4 regions of the Roseibium sp. HPY-6 genome follow, and region 3 is predicted to be linked to each of the others. Evidence: predicted binding sites of a transcription regulator. Region 3 holds the regulator's gene; each other region holds the start of a gene.
What was found. The regulator LexA, encoded in region 3, represses DNA repair genes until DNA is damaged. The targets are predictions, from matches to a motif close to TGTTCNNNNTGTGTTCNG.
Positions count from the first base shown of each region.

Region 1: the regulator LexA is predicted to act here: its motif matches at 1,333-1,350, upstream of ABVF61_RS17325 (PA0069 family radical SAM protein).
Region 2: the regulator LexA is predicted to act here: its motif matches at 1,362-1,379, upstream of uvrA (excinuclease ABC subunit UvrA).
Region 4: the regulator LexA is predicted to act here: its motif matches at 1,535-1,552, upstream of parE (DNA topoisomerase IV subunit B).

Region 1 covers NZ_JBEWCD010000002.1:1,279,364-1,282,476, reverse strand. Annotated here, with positions in the region: gene ABVF61_RS17335 (glutathione S-transferase family protein) at 1-554, shown strand, start outside; gene ABVF61_RS17330 (glycosyltransferase) at 566-1,261, opposite strand; gene ABVF61_RS17325 (PA0069 family radical SAM protein) at 1,372-2,505, shown strand; gene rnhB (ribonuclease HII) at 2,550-3,113, shown strand, end outside.
Region 2 covers NZ_JBEWCD010000002.1:3,045,294-3,048,406, reverse strand. Annotated here, with positions in the region: gene ABVF61_RS25100 (hypothetical protein) at 60-557, shown strand; gene ABVF61_RS25095 (single-stranded DNA-binding protein) at 598-1,119, opposite strand; gene uvrA (excinuclease ABC subunit UvrA) at 1,577-3,113, shown strand, end outside.
Region 3 covers NZ_JBEWCD010000001.1:7,948-11,060, reverse strand. Annotated here, with positions in the region: gene ABVF61_RS00045 (ComEC/Rec2 family competence protein) at 1-991, shown strand, start outside; gene lexA (transcriptional repressor LexA) at 1,089-1,805, opposite strand; gene ABVF61_RS00035 (hypothetical protein) at 1,951-2,814, opposite strand; gene ABVF61_RS00030 (acyl-CoA synthetase) at 2,811-3,113, opposite strand, start outside.
Region 4 covers NZ_JBEWCD010000002.1:3,011,569-3,014,681, forward strand. Annotated here, with positions in the region: gene parE (DNA topoisomerase IV subunit B) at 1-1,455, opposite strand, end outside; gene ABVF61_RS24940 (tetratricopeptide repeat protein) at 2,039-2,902, shown strand; gene ABVF61_RS24945 (hypothetical protein) at 2,940-3,113, opposite strand, start outside.

The sequences.
Region 1 (3,113 bases), on a different contig from region 3:
CGGGCCGTCTGGTGAGCAACGAGTCGGCTGAAATCATACGCATGTTCAACGGCGCTTTTCAGAGCGTTTGCGATAACAAGACGGATTTCTTCCCTCAAGACCTGCGCGAAGCGATCGATGAATGGAACAGTTTCATCTACCCGAAACTTAACAACGGAGTGTACCGGGCCGGGTTCGCGCGTTCCCAATCGGCCTATGAAGAAGGCGTTAAAGGCGTCTTTGAGGCCCTGGACCGTATCGAAAAAACGCTTGAAAACAGTCGATGGCTCCTTGGCGACACTCTGACGGAGGCCGACATTCGTCTCTTTCCAACTCTCGCACGCTTTGACGTCGCCTACTGGAGCGCTTTCAAGTGCAACCAACGACGGCTGATTGATTATCCAGGACTGTGGGCCTATGCGCGCCGTTTTTACGCTCTGCCGGGCGTTGCCGAGACCGTCAAGCTCGACATTTACCGTCGCGGCTATCATTCAAGGAGCGATGTCCGCAATCCACACGGTATCGTGCCGCTCGGGCCAATCGTCGATTTTTCTGAACCGTTGGCCGCCGCTTGAGTCAAGCGTGCCTAGCCATGCAGCTTGACGGCAACGCTCGCCGGGATGCGCAGCGTGCCGACGCAAAACCGCGCCAGACCCTGGCGGAAACGCGATACGCTGCTGTCGCCTTCCGATTCTCCCGACGTCACGGCCGCTGCGCGCAGAAAGACGATCCGGGCGCGGCCAATCCGCTTGGCGATATCAAGATCCTCGAGCTCCGGCAAAGGCCGGTGACCGCCCAGTTTTTGATAAAACTGCCGTGAGATCAGAAGGCCCTGGTTGCCATAAGGCATTCCCAGAAGCTGGGATCGGAGCGCGGCGATCGATTCACTTATACGGGCGCTCATGCTGAAGGCTTCGTACCTGAGACGGAAACTTGCTGCGGTCCGTGTTCCGTTGGGCGCCCTGGTTGCCCGCTCGATAAACGCCTGGGCTTCGTGATGCCAGCCGCTTTCCAGCAAGGTTTCAGGGCGCAGGAACAACAGCCAGTCGCCGCGTCGCGCGAGCCCTGCCCCATAAGCCAGGCGCTCGCTGCGAGACATGGATTTGCAACTCACCCAATGACACCCGGCAGCATCGGCAACGCACTCGGTCCCGTCACTCGAGCCGCCATCCACAACGATGACTTCCCGTATGACGCCTTCGGCAGCAGCTGTCACCAGAGACGAAAGTGAGTGTACAAGCTCGGTCTCTGAGTTCTTTGTCGGTACTATGACACTGATCATGGTGCAGTCTTTTACATCAAAAATTCGCAAGTGCGAAATATGCGGGTTGTATTACGTGATTTTTGAGCTAATGTTCCTGATATGTTCTCAATCCACATCGATATGTTTTCATGAGCTCCGCGCTACACTCTGAGGTTGATCTGACGCTGGAAGAACCCACAGATCCTGACGTCTCACGGCTTCCGGGGGAAAGGCGCAGAGGCCGGGCCGCAGCAACAAATGCTTCCGGCCGTTATGAACCTGTGTCGCGGGAAAGTTTCGACGACGGATGGGAGACGCTGGATGACCTCCCGCCCCTCAAAACAGAGGTGCAGGAAGAGCGTGCCCGCACGATTATCACCCGCAACCAGTCACCGGATCTCTCATTTGACCGCTCTATCAATCCCTACCGGGGTTGTGAGCACGGTTGTATCTATTGCTTCGCCCGGCCGACGCACGCTTACATGGGCTTGTCCCCGGGACTGGATTTCGAAACGAGGCTGTTCGCGAAGCCCAATGCGGCGGCGCTGCTGGAGCGCGAATTGTCCAGGCCCGGCTATACGCCGCGCGTGATCGCCATTGGCACCAACACCGATCCCTATCAGCCCCTTGAAAAGAGCTATCACCTCATGCGCGAGATCCTGGAGGTCATGGATAGCTGTTCGCACCCGGTTGCCATCGTCACGAAGTCATCTCTCGTGACCCGTGACATCGACATCCTCTCCAGGCTGGCAGAACGCAATCTGGTCAAGGTGGCCCTCTCAGTCACAACGCTCGACAGAAAGCTCGCGCGCGCAATGGAACCGCGCGCCTCTGCGCCGCACAAACGTCTTGGGGCAATCCGGTCGCTTTCGGATGCGGGCGTTCCCGTAGCGGTCATGATGGCGCCTGTCATACCCGCCCTGACCGACAGCGAAATCGAAGCTGTGCTTGAGGCCGCAGCCAGCCAAGGTGCGACCGAGGCAAGTTTCGTGCTGTTGCGCCTGCCGCTCGAAGTTTCCGAACTCTTCCGCGACTGGCTGCTGCGGGAGCGACCGGATCGCTACCGACATGTAATGAGCCTCGTTCGCTCCATGCGCGGCGGCAAGGACTATGACGCAAAATGGGGCGAGCGTCTGCGCGGACGCGGTCCTTATGCGGACCAGATTGCCAAGCGGTTTTCACTGGCCGCAAAGCGCCTGGGACTCAACCTGCGGCGAAAGAAACTCAATGCTACAGACTTCGTCCAACCCCAAAAAGGTGGTGTGCAACTCGACCTCTTTTAGGTTTCCTGCTTGCAGCATGGGCAATTCGGCGGCAGCGTTGCCTCATGACTGCAGGAACTCCCCTTTTCGACCTTTCCTTTCCCGAGAGTCCGGACCTGAAACTGGAGCGTGCGCATGCGCTCACGTTTCCAGGAGGTCTTTGCGGCGTCGATGAAGCCGGGCGCGGTCCGTGGGCTGGACCTGTCGTTACCGCAGCGGTTGTCCTGGACTATGACAATGTGCCCGAGGGACTGAACGATTCCAAAAAGCTCACCGAAGCCCGGCGGGAAGAATTGTTCGAGAAGATCGTGTCGAGTGCCACGGTTTGTTGCGCAAGCGCTTCCCCCGCTTCCATCGACAGCATGAATATCCGGGCCGCGACACTGGCGGCAATGGTCAGAGCCGTGAACGGACTTGCGGGCATTCCAGACTATGTGCTTGTCGACGGACGTGATGTGCCACCAGGTCTGAAACAGCCGGGACAGGCCCTGGTCAAAGGCGATGGGCGCTGTCTTTGCGTTGCGGCGGCCTCCATCGTTGCCAAGGTCACACGCGATCGGATGATGGTGCGTCTGGAACGACATGTTCCCGGCTATGGCTTCGCTCAGCACAAGGGATACGGGGTTCCC
Region 2 (3,113 bases), on a different contig from region 3:
CCTACCCTGAATAAAAATAGGTTGCTCCACAGAAGACACGGATCATTCGGAGCGAAGACATGCCGTTTCAGTTCAACATCGGGGACCACGTTTCCTCCCAGATCGGGTTCACGTGTTTCAGCCTGGCGCAATATCGCCAATTGAAATGGTCTCGGGCCAAGCTCTTCGAATTGGTGAAGACCAATCCGAATTGCGATGCGTATTTCTGTTCTCTGCCAGGGGGCAGGAGCCTTACGAACCTGATCAACGACCGAAGCATATGGGTCAATTTTGCCCCGTCGATTGAAGCCCCCCGCTACGGGAAGGCCTGTCTGGCGAGTGGTGAAATCGGTATCGCCGATCGCGCTTTCCGTATGGGAAAGTGGACTGTTCTTGCAACGCTCATTCACGAGCTCGCATGCCTGAACGGCGCATCAGACCGCGGTGGAGACTCGAGTGCGGAAGAGGCCGTCTATTTTTGCGGTCTTGGGACTTCGGAGAAACACGACTGTGCGGTCGAGGACCTGAGCTGGTCTTTTCTGGGTAATCACGTGACGGAGTTTGTTGCTGTCCCGTGAGAGCCCTCAATCCGGCCGAGGGCTCTGTCTCAGTGAAGCCTTAGAACGGGATTTCGTCGTCCATTGGCCCGGACCCGCCGCCGGGTCCTCCAAAGCCGCCTCCAGACGAAGATCCGCCCGAGCCGCCTCCGTATCCGCCGCCGCCAAAGCTGCCGCCGCCTTGGGAGTCATTGCCATAGTCTGGCAGTCCGCCGGACTGGCCACCCTCGCCGCGCCCATCGAGCATAGTCAGGTTTGAATTGAAGCCCTGCAGGACAACTTCGGTCGAATAACGGTCCTGTCCTGACTGATCCTGCCATTTGCGGGTTTGCAACTGGCCCTCAAGATAAACCTTTGAACCTTTTCGCAAATATTGTTCGGCGACTTTGCATAGGCCTTCGTTGAAAATTACCACGCGGTGCCATTCGGTCTTTTCCCGCCGCTCCCCCGAGCTCCGGTCACGCCAGGACTCCGATGTGGCAATCCGAAGATTGGCAATCGGCCTGCCGTCTTGCGTTCGGCGGATTTCCGGATCGGCACCGAGGTTACCGACCAAAATGACTTTGTTGACGCTTCCCGCCATACTGCACTCCTGTTCGTTCTTTTGGCTTTACCGGATCTGCACGCCCTTCTGGCACTTGCTTAGCTGAAACCGGCCTACCTGCCATGCAGCTAGAAAGCAGAACCGTAGCGACACTCCAACCGCTTCGCCCATGTTTTCAGACCGCCACGCCCATTTTCCACAAGGCAAACTGCCTGATTTGACGCTGAGAGCGCGGGAATATGCCACTTTACAAGCTGGTTCACGTCGCCTACCCATGCAAATGTACTTGTTTTGTTCTTATCACTTCTATAAAAAAGATTCAATCGAGCAAGCAAAATCTGCGCGTGTTTTTCAATTGGCTCATTCGCCTCACTGGATGTTGCGCCCATAGCTGCTATATCGGGACATGATGACCAGGTTGAGCATCTTCTGATCTGGTTTCGGGCAACCTGCATCGGGTCAGGACTCGTTGCGATTTATGGCGGGAATTTTCAGAATGTCGAAGTCCGACAGCACTCGGAGGGATGAAAGCTGGAAAAACGACCCAACGCGGGTCATCAGCGTCCGAGGTGCGCGCGAGCACAACCTTAAGGGTGTCGACCTCGATCTTCCGCGCGATCGACTGATCGTCATGACCGGACTGTCCGGTTCCGGCAAGTCTTCGCTCGCTTTTGACACCATCTATGCAGAAGGCCAACGACGCTACGTTGAGAGCCTGTCCGCCTATGCACGCCAGTTCCTGGAGATGATGCAAAAACCGGATGTTGACCAGATCGACGGTCTTTCCCCTGCAATTTCCATTGAGCAGAAGACGACCTCTCGTAATCCGCGCTCCACGGTCGGAACAGTTACCGAAATCTATGATTACATGCGGCTTCTGTTTGCGCGCGTCGGCATTCCCTACTCTCCTGCCACCGGACTGCCAATTGAAAGCCAGACGGTGAGTCAGATGGTCGACCGTGTCAAGGAGCTTGAGGAAGGAACGCGGCTCTATCTGCTGGCTCCCATGGTGCGCGGCCGCAAGGGCGAATACCGCAAGGAACTGGCAGAGCTCATGAAAAAGGGCTTCCAGCGCGTCAAGATCGACGGAACGTTTCACGAGATTGCAGAAGCTCCTGCTCTCGACAAGAAATACAAACACGACATCGATGTAGTCGTGGACCGGCTTGTCGTGCGCGATGATATCGCGGGACGGCTTGCCGACTCTCTCGAAACCGCCCTCAAACTTGCCGACGGAATTGCCGTGGCAGAGTTTGCGGACAAGACAACCGAAAAGGGTGATCCCGAGCGTCTGATTTTCTCCGAAAAATTCGCCTGCCCTGTTTCCGGGTTCACCATTCCGGAAATTGAACCGAGGCTGTTTTCGTTCAACAATCCTTTCGGCGCGTGCCCGACCTGCGACGGGCTTGGAACAACCTTGGCTTTCGAAGAGGACCTCGTTGTTCCGGACCACTCCCTGTCGTTGCGCGAAGGGGCCGTGCTACCATGGGCCAAGACCGGGTCGACCTCACCCTATTACGCACAAACACTTGAAGCGCTGTGCAGCCATTTCAAAGTGACAATGTCGACACCCTGGAAAGACCTCCCGGATGAGGTACAGGATGCGATCCTCCACGGGACCGGGAAAACACCTGTTGAATTCGTTTATGACGATGGCGTGCGCAGCTACCGGACGGAAAAGACTTTTGAAGGTGTAATCGGCAATATCGAGCGTCGCTGGCGTGAGACGGAATCTTCGTGGGTCCGGGAAGAACTTGCAAGGTTCCAGTCGGACCACGCCTGCCCTGCCTGCAGCGGGTTCCGGCTGAAGCCTGAGGCGCTTGCGGTCAAGATTGCTGGCAAGCATATCGGCGAAATCACCGAATATTCGATCCGCGAAGCGCGAGACTGGTTCGATGCCCTGCCAGAGAAGCTGAATGACAAGCAATCGGAAATTGCCGGGCGGATCCTGAAAGAAATCAGGGAACGGCTGAAATTTCTGAACGATGTAGGTCTGGAGTATCTGACCCTTTCCAGATCGTCAGGAACGCTTT
Region 3 (3,113 bases):
GTGGATGACAGGGCTTTTGATAACGGCGCTAGTAGCTGGGGTCGCAACCGGCATTATCGCCGCGCACCATTTTGGCCGCATTGCGCCCTACGGGTTGATTGGAAACATGCTTGGAATGCCTGTCTTCACGCTGCTTGTCATGCCGATGGGTGTTCTGTCCCTGGTACTCATGCCTCTAGGGCTGGCCGCAATTCCTCTCGCAATCATGTCCTTTGGCCTCACACTCTTGCTTGAAATCGCGGCCTTCGTGGCAGAGCTCGACGGTGGTATCGGTGCGATCGGTCAGTTGACCGCAGTCGAAACCATCGCATTTTGCGCAGCCCTGTTCGCGGCGTTGTTGCTGCGGGGCAAGTGGCGGTTCAGCGCGGTTCTTCCGCTTGTTGTTGGAGGCGTGCTCTTGCACTTGTCACCTCCGCCCGACATTCAGATTTCCGCCTCTGGCGGTCGCATCGCGGCACGTGATGCCGGCGGGAACTTAAACTGGAATGGCGCGCGAGGTTCTTTCCAGACAGACATCTGGTATCAGGCAGAGGGTATAACGGGTGACGCGGTCAAGTCGCGCAAGATGAAGTCGCCACAAAGAGTATGTGATCCAAGCGGGTGCGTCATCAAAGCTTTTGAAAAACGGCCGTTCGAACCAAAGGGATCCTTCCCCGACAGACCGTTTTACATCGCCATGCCAAAGTCATTGGATGCTCTTGTCATGGATTGCCGTTATGCCGATCTTATCGTAAGCGACTTAGTCGTGCCAGGTGTGTGCGGTGCAAGCCTCGTGATCGATCGCGAGGTGCGTGAGCGACGAGGCGCAATCTCCTTGTGGTTATCTCGTCAGGTGAATTCCGACCGAGCCATTCAGGAAAACAATAGATTGCGACTACCCTCTGAGGAGAAGGCTGCGGCGCCCCAGATCGACGCGATCCAATATGCCATACCGATCATACCGAGGCCCTGGCACAAGAAAGGTGAGGTCACGCGCGCGAGCCTGCGATAGATGCCATAAACAGCCCGCGGTCCCTTGAGATGCCCGGTCATGGATCAGACCTGCTCACTAACATCAAGGCGGGTCCGCAGTGCTGCGCATTTATGCGTCAGTATTGGCGGAAGAGGGCAACCAGGCGCCCCTGAACACGCACTCTGCCAGGTCCGAAGATGCGCGTCTCATATGCAGGATTGGCCGCTTCAAGAGCGATGGATGCGCCTTTCTTGCGCAAGCGCTTAAGCGTGGCCTCTTCCTCGTCAACCAGTGCCACGACAATATCGCCGCTGTCGGCGCTTTCTGTCCTGCGTATCAGGACCGTATCACCGTCCAGAATTCCAGCCTCAATCATGGAGTCGCCGCGCACTTCCAGGGCATAGTGTTCGCCTTTACCCAGAAGCTCAGGCGGTACGGAGATTGAATGGCTGTGGGTCTGGATAGCTTCAATCGGAACACCCGCCGCAATGCGTCCCATAACCGGGATCTCCGTTCCCTGATGCACCGGCTCAGGAGCAGGGGCAGGGCGAGGGGCTTCAGGTTTCCCGAGTGATCCCTCGATGACTTCGGGTGAAAAACTGCCCCGCGGTCGCGGAGTGCCCAAACCAGGTGCGATGGAGTCGGGAAGGCGCACAACTTCCATTGCGCGGGCACGGTTCGGCAGCCGCCTTATGAAGCCGCGTTCCTCGAGCGCCGTGATCAATCGGTGGATACCGGATTTGGAACGAAGGTCCAAAGCGTCTTTCATTTCATCAAAAGACGGTGGAACACCGGTTTCCTTGAGTCTCTCGTGAATGAACATGAGCAGTTCATACTGCTTGCGCGTGAGCATTTTTGGCTTCCCCTGACCACAGAACAGGCTGGTACAAATCGAGAACAATCTACCTGTTCCTATTGTGTTCTGCAAGGGTAAATGTTCTCTTACTGTTCTTTTTGGACGGCGCTCTCTCCCAAAAGCTACTGATTTCTTTCGGACTTTAGCTTCGTGACACCAGGAGCAGTTCGCAGGTGACGAGTGTCGGTGCACCGCCTTCAAGAACGTTTCCCTGATGAAGACGGCCTTCCAGATCGATGCACCGAATCGGTATTTTCCGTTCCCCGTTACTCTGCCGTCCGCCACCAGGCTGGAGCAGGATCTCGGAGATCAGGCCGGTCATGGGTTCACCGTCCATGAAAGTTGCTCCCGCGAGACTTCCAAGACCCGACACTTCAAACGTTTCGCTATCCAGCTGCTGAGCCAGATCAGATACGCTTGCAGCAAGATCCTCAAAAGGTGCCAGCGTGGTGATCAGCGCGTTGGCTATATCTGATTTGACGCGATTTTCCTGCCTGACCCTGTAAAGCGTGAACTCAGTCTCCGGGTCTTCCTCGGCAACGTAAGACGCACCGGTTAACCCCCAGCCGCTGATCAGGCTCGCCTGATCCACAATGAGTGTGTCCGGCAGCAAATGCCCCAGGTGTTCAGCGTTTTTGTTGGTCCAGTACGCGTGAACATGTGCGAACCAACGACCATCTCGACGGCCCAGTATGGCGACGCCTTCCTGCAGGGTTGCAGATTCGCAATGCTGAGTGTCGCTGTACCATGCGACGTGCCGGTCATCGATCGCTCGGTCCGGCATCACGTACTCAAACGACTTCAGTCTGAGACCGGACAAGTCCAGCATCGCAGAAGAGAAGCCTTCGCGTTCAGCCCAATCTCCCAAAGCGCCGAGCAATGATTGTCCTGCCGAAAGCTGCAGATCAATTCGCGTCGCGTTGCAACGTGCGAAGGGGCGTCTTGTCTTGTTCGGCGGTCCCGGGTGCCGGATCTCGGCAAGGCTGTTTGGTGGCGGCCGTCTCATAAGAGGCCTTCTTCGACGAGATATTCCCGAACGAGCTTCTTGGTGATCTTTCCATAGGCACTGGTTGGCATCGTTTCGATGAAAAGGTACCTGGCCGGCATCTTGTAGCGGGCGATCTTGCCGGAAAGGTAACTCATCAGTTCATCTTGCAGGCCGTGATCTTCGCCTGTCGCAACACAAACCGCCAGTCCTGTCTCGCCCCACTGCGGGTCCGGGATGCCAAGGATAGCGACTTCCGAAATCCCAGGGTGCGTCAATAGAACCTCTTCGATTTCCTTCGGATACACATTCGAGCCACC
Region 4 (3,113 bases), on a different contig from region 3:
CTGGTTTGAGCGGTTACGGGCCTGTTTTGCCGAGCCACCCGCGGAATCTCCCTCCACGATGAAGAGCTCGGTTCCATCCGACTGGTTGGCTGAACAATCCGCCAGCTTGCCGGGCAGGCGCAGTTTCCTGACCGCAGATTTGCGCGCGACGTCCTTTTCCTGCCGCCTGCGGAGCCTTTCGTCGGCCCGGTCGATCACCCATTCCAGCAGCTTGTTCGCCTGGTTCGGCGATGCTGTCAGCCAGTGGTCAAAGGCATCGCGAACTGCGGTTTCAGTTACACGCGTCGCCTCATTTGTCGCCAGCTTGTCTTTGGTCTGGCCAACGAATTCCGGCTCACGAATGAAAACGGACAACATCCCGCCCGCCGATGTCATGACATCGTCGCCGGTGATGATGCTGGCTTTCTTGTTGTTCGTGAGTTCACCATAGGCTTTCAACCCGCGCAGCAGCGCATAACGAAAACCAGCCTCGTGCGTACCGCCCTCGGGCGTTGGAACGGTGTTGCAGTAGGAGTTCACGAAGCCGTCTCCGGCAAACCAGTTGACCGCCCATTCGACCGACCCATGCTTGCCGGTCTTGTCCGTGCGGCCCGCGAATATTTCATCAACGACACGCCGCTCGGTGGTCAGGCGCTCGGCAAGAAAATCTTTCAGACCGCCAGGAAAGTGAAAAACGGCCTCCGTCGGCGTTTCGTCTTTGCCGGTAATCAGATCGGCGGAACAATGCCACCGGATCTCGACGCCGCCAAAGAGATAGGCTTTGGAGCGTGCCATCTTGAGCAAGCGGGCAGGCTGGAACCTGGCACCTTTGCCGAAGATTTCCTCATCAGGCTTGAACCTTACAAGCGTGCCGCGGCGATTCTGGGTATCACCGACCATTTCCAGCGGCCCTTGCGGGTGACCCCGGCGAAAGGTCTGCCGGTAGAGTTTTCGGCTTCTTGCGACCTCAACCACAAGTTCTTCCGACAGCGCATTGACAACAGACACACCGACGCCGTGCAGTCCCCCCGATGTCTCGTAGACCTTGCTGTCGAATTTGCCGCCTGCATGAAGCGTCGTCATGATCACTTCAAGAGCGGATTTGTCCTTGAACTTGGGGTGGGGGTCAACGGGAATGCCGCGTCCGTTATCTACTATGGTGAGATAACCATCGGTGGAGAGTGAAACATCGATCCAGGTCGCGTGGCCGGCAACGGCTTCGTCCATCGAGTTATCGATGACTTCCGCAAAAAGGTGATGGAGCGCTTTCTCGTCAGTACCGCCAATATACATTCCCGGGCGGCGGCGGACGGGTTCCAGGCCCTCAAGAACCTCGATATCGGCAGCGGAGTAGTCTTCAGTCACGGCGACGGGAGCAGGCGTGCGTGTTTTGGATGGGGCCGCTTTCGGGGCGTCATCGTTCATCGGTGTTGAAATCGCCGCATTGCCAGCAAATAGGTCGTCTTTTGCACTCATTCCGTCTCGCCTGCAGGGTCTGAAACTCGTTTCGCCGAAATTCAGCGCCACTGTCTACACCGAATCACACCTAAGTTTGAAGTACAAATGAAGAACGATAAAGGATTTTGCCGCGTTGCCCCGGTTTTCAACAGACTGGCCCATTTTCGGCTCCGGAAACAGATCATCAACCTGCTTGTGTTTTGATGTTTTTCAAAAGGGTGATGCATGGGCAACACAAGAATTGTGCCAATTCGGCAACACTCGCCAACAGAGTCATGTTCGAAGGACTTGAATGGCGAGGCTGCCCATGTTCAGCCATTTTTGAGCAGCAACCGTTACGCTAAGCTTCGGTTGTTCGGCGATCTATGTATGCATTGTTCGGCGAATGGCCAAGAGAGGAAGAAACCCGCAAATGGTCTTAATTGGGCCCACAATGGCCAAACTTAAGCCGAATTGATTGGCCAACTTGGGCCGCGCAAAAAGAGCCGTCCGGTTGTGGCCCGACGGTATGAAGAGACAGAAAATGCGCGAGGCGCGAACAAATATAAAAGCCGTCAATACCAAACGGCCCGCCGGTGAGTACCGTCCGGTGAGTAATTGTGTGACTGGCAGGCACAACACACTTTCGAAGGTCTTCGGCTTTGGAAAACAAACAACTGCGTCCATCGCGCTGTTGTTGGGTCTTTCAGTGTCCGCACTGGCATTCGATGGTCAGCCGACTCCCAATGTCCAGATCGGACCCAATGATCTTTCGCCGACAGAAGCGCTGCGTGCAGGCGCGCGCCAGTATTATGCGGGAGACAAGGCCGGTGCATTGAATTCTCTTCAGTATGCGGCCGAAAACGGTCAGCCTATGGCCGCCTGGAAACTTGGCGAGATGTATGCCAAGGGGGATGGCGTTCAGGAAGACGACCTCAAGGCATTCCAGTATTACAGCCAGATTGTGCGCGAACATGGCGACGACAGCCCGAGTGCGCCAGATGCGCCATTTGTATCCAGCGCGTTTGTCGCACTTGGCACCTATTATCTGAACGGCATTGACGGTTCGGTTCCGCAAAACGAAACGCGGGCCCGGCAGATCTTCACGCATGCAGCGTCCTATTTCGGGGATGCTGACGCCCAATACGAGTTAGGCCGAATGTATCAGGACAACAACAGCCGAATGGCCGTTCGCTGGTACAATCTCGCGGCCATCAAGGGGCATATCGGAGCGCAAGCCCGATTGGGTGAAACACTGTACATGATCGGCACGTCTGAAAAGAAAAAGGCGCGCGGTCTCATGTGGATGACGGTTGCCAGAGAACAGGCAACCGGTTCGGAAGCCACGTGGATCAACACGATGCACGAACAGTATTTTGCTGTGTCTCCGGAAACTGTTCGCGAGAAGGCGAGGGTGCTCGCCGACGGCTGGATCGAACAGAACCGCTCGGACCTGCTCACCGCACAGCAGCTCAAGACGCAATAGCTCATTTAGTGTCGGCTATTTTCGCAGTCAGCTGGCTCTAGCCGTGCTCCACTGCGTTGGCCGCCCGCTTGTCCCGTTGATACTCCAGCGCTCCAGCTGGGGACTGGTTCGGCACAAGGTTCTCGGGCTCGAGCGATGAGTAAGGGCAGGGCGCGTTGCTGAACTTCCAAGACGTATTGTTCAGCACCATCGAGCAGGTCGCCATTTGCAT